2 linked regions of the Methylorubrum populi genome follow. The protein of the gene in region 1 interacts with the protein of each later gene in a pairwise test. Links are inferred from orthologs where the notes say so. Each region holds a gene or a part of one and is shown on either strand. Other genes may lie near its edges.

Region 1 (3,330 bases):
CGAGCCAGATCAGGCCGAAGGTGACGTGCAGGCCGTGGGTGCCGACCAGGGTGAAGAAGGCCGACAGGAAGCCGCTGCGCTGGGGCGTGGCGCCCTCGTGGATCAGGTGCGCGAACTCGTAGAGTTCGAGCCCGACGAAGGCCGCGCCGAACAGGCCCGTCACCGCCAGCCAGAGCTGGGTCTTGGCCAGATCGTTCCGCTCCATCGCCAGCATGGCGAAGCCGTAGGTGATGGAGGAGAACAGCAGCATCGACGTGTTCACCGCCACGATCGGCAGGTCGAACAGGTCCTTGGGCGAGGGCCCGGCCGCGTAGCTGCGGCCGAGCACGGCGTAGGTGGCGAACAGGACCGCGAAGATGAGGCAGTCGCTCATCAGGTAGATCCAGAAGCCGAGCATCGTGCTCCCTTCCGGGTGATGCTCGCCCTCGAGATCGAGGAAGTCCGGCACGTCGGCGGAGGCCGCCCCGGCGATAGCCGGGTTCAGGGCGGGATTTGCATGGGATGCCATGGTGTCCTCAGGCCCGCACCGCCGCCAGTGCCTCGGTCCGCCGCTGCTCCGTGCGGCTGACCGTTTCGGCGGGGATGTAGAAGTCGCGGTTGTAGTTGAAGGTGTGACCGATCGCGATCGCCAGGGCCGCCACGAAGGTCAGCGCCGCCAGCCACCAGATGTACCAGATCATCGCGAAGGAGAAGGCGATGCTGACCACGCCCAGGATCACGCCGGTGGCGGTGTTCTTGGGCATGTGGATCGGCTTGTAGCCCGAGGCCGGGCGCTGGAAGCCGCGGGCCTTCATCTCCCACCACGCGTCGAGGCCGTGCACCACGGGCGTGAAGGCGAAGTTGTAGTCCGGCGGCGGCGAGGAGGTGGACCATTCCAGCGTCCGGCCCTGCCACGGGTCACCGGTCACGTCCCGCAGCTTCTCGCGGTTTTTGATCGAGACCGCGAACTGCACGATCATGGCGCCGATGCCGATGGCGATCAGGCCCGCGCCGATGGCGGCGACCACGAACCAGGGCTGCAGCGACGGGTCGTCGAAATGCTGGGCACGGCGGGTGACGCCCATCAGCCCCAGCACGTAGAGCGGCATGAAGGCGACGTAGAAGCCGATGGTCCAGAACCAGAAACTGACCTTGCCCCAGAACTCGTCGAGGCGGAAGCCGAAGGCTTTCGGGAACCAGTAGTTCACGCCGGCGAACATGCCGAACAGCACGCCGCCGATGATCACGTTGTGGAAGTGCGCGATCAGGAACAGCGAGTTGTGGAGCACGAAGTCGGCCGGGGGCACGGCGAGCAGCACGCCGGTCATGCCGCCGATGACGAAGGTCACCATGAAGCTGACGGTCCACAGCATCGGCACGTCGAAGCGGATCCGGCCGCGATACATCGTGAACAGCCAGTTGAAGATCTTCGCACCCGTCGGGATCGAGATGATCATCGTCGTGATGCCGAAGAACGAGTTCACGCTGGCACCCGAACCCATCGTGAAGAAGTGGTGCAGCCACACGAGGTAGGACAGGATCGTGATGACGACGGTCGCGTAGACCATCGAGGTGTAGCCGAACAGGCGCTTGCCGCAGAAGGCCGAGGTGACCTCCGAGAACACGCCGAAGGCCGGCAGGATGAGGATGTAGACCTCCGGATGACCCCAGATCCAGATGAGGTTGAAGTACATCATCGGATTGCCGCCGAGGTCGTTCGTGAAGAAGTGCGTGCCGACGTAGCGGTCGAGGGTCAGCAGCGCGAGAACGGCGGCGAGGATCGGGAAGGCGGCCACGATGAGCACGTTGGTGCACAGCGAGGTCCAGGTGAAGATCGGCAGCTTCATCATCGACATGCCGGGCGCGCGCATCTTCACGATGGTCGCGATCAGGTTGATGCCCGACAGCGTCGTGCCGATGCCCGCGATCTGCAGGCCCCAGATGTAGTAGTCGACGCCGACCCCCGGACTCATGTCCGCGCCCGACAGCGGCGGGTAGGCGAGCCAGCCGGTGCGGGCGAACTCGCCGACGAACAGCGAGATCATGATCGTGACCGCGCCCGAGACCGTCATCCAGAACGAGAAGTTGTTCAGGAACGGGAAGGCGACGTCGCGGGCGCCGATCTGCAGCGGCACGACGTAGTTCATCAGGCCGGTGACGAAGGGCATCGCCACGAAGAAGATCATGATCACGCCGTGGGCGGTGAAGATCTGATCGTAGTGGTGCGGCGGCAGGTAGCCCTCGTTGGCGCCGAAGGCGATCGCCTGCTGCGAGCGCATCAGCAGCGCGTCGGCAAAGCCGCGCAGCAGCATCACCAGCGCCAGCACCACGTACATGATGCCGATCTTCTTATGGTCGACCGAGGTCAGCCAGTCGCGCCAGAGCGGGCCCCAGAAGCGAAAATAGGTGATTGCGGCGAGCACCGCGATCCCGGCCACGGCGACGCCTGCGAAGGTGACTTGCAGGATCGGTTCGTGGAACGGGATGTCCTCCAGCGAGAGGCGCCCGAACAGCAGGTGCTGCAGGTCCGTGTTTGCGAACATGGGTCGAAACTCGTCCGTAAATCCTGAGGCGGCGACGGATCAGTTGTTGGTCTGGTCGGGGGCCGGTTGGCCCTCGCCGCTCTTCTCGTGGGTCTTGCCGTCCGGCGACCCGGTCTTGGGCGACTCGCTCTTGGGGGCGCGGTGCGAGGCCGGCGTCGTCGCCCCCGGTGCCTCGTCGCCGCGCTGCGTGTGGCGGTTGTCGTACTGGAGCCGCTCGACGTTCTCGCGGCTCTCCTTGCCGGCGCCCCCCTTGGCGTCGATGGCCATCATCTCGCCCATGCACATCTTGCCGGGAACGGCGCACATGCCGACGATCTTGCTGAAGAGGCCGTCGGCGAACGTGGAGTAGTAGGTGACGGGCACCCGCTCGCTCGGGCGCTCGAGTTCGAGATAAGCATCGCGGCTCAGCTCGGAACCCTGCTGCTTCACTTTGGCAATCCACTGGTCGAAGCCGTCGCCCTCGAGCCCGTGGAACTTGAACGTCATGCGCGAGAAGCCGCTGCCGCTGTAGTGCGAGGACAGGCCTTCATACTCGCCGGCCTTGTTGATCACCGCGTGGAGCTGCGTCTGCATGCCGGGCATGGCGTAGATCATGCCGGCGAGCGCGGGGACGTAGAAGGCGTTCATCACCGAGGAGGCGGTGATCTTGAACTGGATCGGCCGGTTCACCGGCGCGGCCAGCTCGTTGACGGTGGCGACATTGTATTCGGGGTAGAAGAACAGCCACTTCCAATCGAGGGCGACGACCTGCACCTCGAGCGGCTTCACATCCGCCGCGACCGGCTTGCCGGGCTCGATGCGCGAGAGC
Region 2 (3,234 bases), 2.1 Mb from region 1 along the record:
CTGGGTCCCGGCGCCTGCGCCGTCGCGTCGGCCGGCTTCTGCCGCGCATCGTAGGTGCGATGGGCCACCGCGCCGGCTCCGCCGAGGATCAGCAGCGCGAGCATCCAACGGCCGAACTTCCGTCGCCGACGAACCGGCGCGGTCGGCACCGGATCCGCGGTCCGGTACTCCCGGGCGGTCTCCCTGCGTATCGGCGAACTCTCGTTCATCCCTCACACACTCGTCGATGTCGTCCACGGCCATCGGAACCGGCCCGGTTGGCAGGAACGCGTCCGTCGGCCGGAAGTCCGATCCCGTCGAGATCAGGGCACCCGGACGGGCCCGCCTCGGTACGGCCGGCGAGCGTCGCCTGGCAATGCGGTGTTCCTACGGCGCCGACGTTTCCGGCATGTTGCTGCGCCCCGGCTCGCCCTGCGACTGATAGAGGCGCATCACGTCGCGAAACGATTCATCGACAGGCGTCACCGGCAGGACGAGGCGCAGACCGAGCCCGAGACCGGCGGACAGGACGGCCAGCAGCAGACAGGTTCCCAGACGCATGATCCGCCGATGGCGAGAGACCGAGGCAACGCGAAGCGCGCGGACCGACCGGACATGAAAAAAGCCGCCGTGTCGAGCGGCGGCCTGTTCATGAGGACGACCGGACCGGCCTGCCACACCCAAGAGACGAGGGGGCGAAGTCCCTTCAGTGCGGCGGCCGGTCCGACCGTGGGGTGAACATGCGCTTACGACTGATGATCGTCAACATTCGTCACACCCTCGATGCGCCGCAAAATCCCGATTCGATCGCTCTATCGCAGACGCGTGTGCGTGAACGCACCTCGCATCGATAGAGCCGCGAAGTTTTCCGCCAAGCCTCCGCAGCACACCTCTTGTCTTCGAACACGGAGAAACCAATCGCGCGCAAGTTTCCTCTCCGATTCCATCTTGCAGGAAGGCGCTTGGAGCGGCGCGGTCGCTCTGCGAAGACATCGCCCATGGATCCCGCCGCGAATCGCATCCCCTCCCCCGTTGCCCATCCCGTCTTCGCCGACTTGCCGGAAACGGTGTTCGAAGTGATGTCACGGCTGGCGCGCGAGCATGGTGCGATCAATCTCGGCCAGGGTTTTCCCGATGGTCAGGGCCCCGACGATGTCCGCGCCGCCGCGGCGCGGGCGCTGGAGAGCGTCAGTAACCAGTACCCGCCGATGATGGGGCTGCCCTCGCTGCGCGCGGCCATCGCCGCGCATTACCGGCACCATCAGGGCCTCGACCTCGATCCCGAGCGCGAGGTGATGGTGACCTCGGGCGCGACCGAGGCGCTGGCCGGCGCGCTGATGGCGCTGGTGCGGCCCGGCGACGAGGTCGTGCTGTTCGAGCCGATGTACGACGCCTACCTGCCACTGGTGCGGCGCGCGGGCGGCGTGCCGCGCTTCGTCACGCTCAAGCCTCCGCATTTCCGGATTGAGGAAGCCGCACTCGCCGCGGTTTTCTCCGAGCGGACCCGCCTCGTCCTCCTCAACAACCCGCTCAACCCGAGCGCCACGGTGTTCGAGGTGGACGACCTCGCCCTTCTCGCCGCGTTCTGCCGGCGGTTCGACGCGGTGGCGGTCTGCGACGAGGTATGGGAGCACGTGATCTTCGACGAAAGGCGCCACCTTCCGCTGATGGCCCTGCCCGGCATGCGCGAGCGCACGGTGAAGATCGGTTCGGCGGGCAAGATCTTCAGCCTCACCGGTTGGAAGGTCGGGTTCGTGATGGCGGCCGAACCGCTGATGCGGGTCCTGTCGCGGGCGCACCAGTTCCTCACCTTCACCACCCCGCCGAACCTTCAGGAGGCCGTGGCCTACGGGCTCGGCAAGGACGACGCGTATTTCGCGGGGATGCGCGCGGATCTCGCCCGCTCCCGCAACCGCTTGGCGGCGGGCCTGTCGCAGATCGGCTTCACGGTGCTGCCGAGCGCGGGCACCTACTTCCTCACCGTCGATCTCGCGGATCTCGCCGCCGACGACGTCGCCTTCTGCCAGCGGATCGTGACCGAGCACGGCGTGGCCGCCATTCCCGTCAGCGCCTTCTACGCGGAGGGGGACGTCAAGAACCTCGCCCGCTTCTGCTTCGCCAAGGCCGACGCCACCCTCGACGCGGCGGTCGAGCGGTTGGCGGAATTATTTCGCGCGGGCTGAGCGGGCGCGGCGGTCCGCTTCCTTGTGAAGCGGCCGGGGCGGGGCCACATCCCCCGCCATGACCACCTCCGCCCAGACCCCCAGCATGGCCTATCGCGAGCCCGCCGGGGCGGCACAGCTGCGCCGCCTCACCGATACCAGCACGGAGGCGAGCCTCCAGCGGCTGGAGCAGCTCGCCCACCTGATGGACTCGGCCTTCCTCCTGCCGGGCATCAACCGCCGCGTCGGCCTCGACGCGGTGATCGGCCTCGTCCCCGTCCTCGGCGACATCGCGGGCATGGCGATCGCCTCGTACATCGTCTACGAGGCGAAACGGCTCGGCGCGCCGCGCTGGCTGGTCTGGCGCATGATGGCCAACGTCGCCCTCGACGGCGCCGTGGGCTCGGTGCCGCTGGCCGGCGACCTGCTCGACGCGGCCTTCAAGGCGAACCGCCGCAACGTCCGCCTGCTGCGCCGCCATCTGGAGCGCAAGGGCGCCTTGCGTCCGAGCGAGATCGAGGGCACCGCAATCCGGCTCGACTGAGCCGGCATCGGCCGCCCGAGTTGAGGGCGAGTTGAGGGTTCGAGCCGATGAACGAGCACCTGCGACCCGAACCCGATGCGGTGCCCGTCACCGCGCCGGGCAACGCGCCGCAGATGCAGGTCCTGCCGACCGCCACCCGCCGCGGTCTGTCGCCGCTCAACCGGCGACGGCTGGCGAACTTCCGGGCCAACCGGCGGGGCTACTGGTCGGCGGTGATCTTCACCGTCCTGTTCGTACTCAGCCTGTTCGCCGAACTCATCGCCAACGATCGCCCGATCGTGATGCAGTACAAGGGCGAGTGGCTGTTTCCCGTCCTGATCGACTACCCGGACGAGAAGTACGGCGGCTTCCTCGCCCAGACCGACTACCGCGCCCCTGAGACGCGCGAGGAGATCGAGGAGAACGGCTGGGCACTCTGGCCGCCGATCCCCTACGCCGACAACACCTACATGCGGGACCTGCCGACCCCTGCGCCCTCGCCGCCGACCTGGATGCTCAGCGATGAACAGTGCCGCCCCGTGGCCGAACGGGCGGGGGTGAAGGCCGAGG

Evidence for each region. The genes of interacting proteins can lie anywhere in the genome.
Region 2: the proteins of cyoB (region 1) and MPPM_RS13205 interact in binary tests that used the Escherichia coli proteins (3 or more experiments, as listed by UniProt). The link is inferred for Methylorubrum populi from one-to-one orthologs.

Annotation. Positions count from the first base shown.
Region 1 is NZ_AP014809.1:5,001,829-5,005,158, forward strand. The notes cover bases 20-2,992. They hold cyoB (cytochrome o ubiquinol oxidase subunit I), read right to left. Parts: upstream 2,523-2,992; coding sequence 516-2,522; downstream 20-515. Other genes in these bases: cyoC (cytochrome o ubiquinol oxidase subunit III), read right to left, coding at 20-508; cyoA (ubiquinol oxidase subunit II), read right to left, coding at 2,562-2,992. Also shown: more of cyoC, read right to left, coding at 1-19; more of cyoA, read right to left, coding at 2,993-3,330. UniProt on the Escherichia coli protein: Cytochrome bo(3) ubiquinol oxidase is the terminal enzyme in the aerobic respiratory chain of E.coli that predominates when cells are grown at high aeration.
Region 2 is NZ_AP014809.1:2,882,107-2,885,340, reverse strand. What follows is about bases 193-3,069. They hold MPPM_RS13205 (aminotransferase), read left to right. Parts: upstream 193-977; coding sequence 978-2,162; downstream 2,163-3,069. Other genes in these bases: MPPM_RS13195 (ABC transporter permease), read left to right, coding at 2,733-3,069; MPPM_RS13200 (DUF4112 domain-containing protein), read left to right, coding at 2,248-2,685; MPPM_RS28525 (hypothetical protein), read right to left, coding at 367-540; MPPM_RS13215 (MdtA/MuxA family multidrug efflux RND transporter periplasmic adaptor subunit), read right to left, coding at 193-209. In the rest of the region: more of MPPM_RS13215, read right to left, coding at 1-192; more of MPPM_RS13195, read left to right, coding at 3,070-3,234. UniProt on the Escherichia coli protein: Shows aminotransferase activity with methionine and histidine as substrates, and to a lesser extent also with phenylalanine.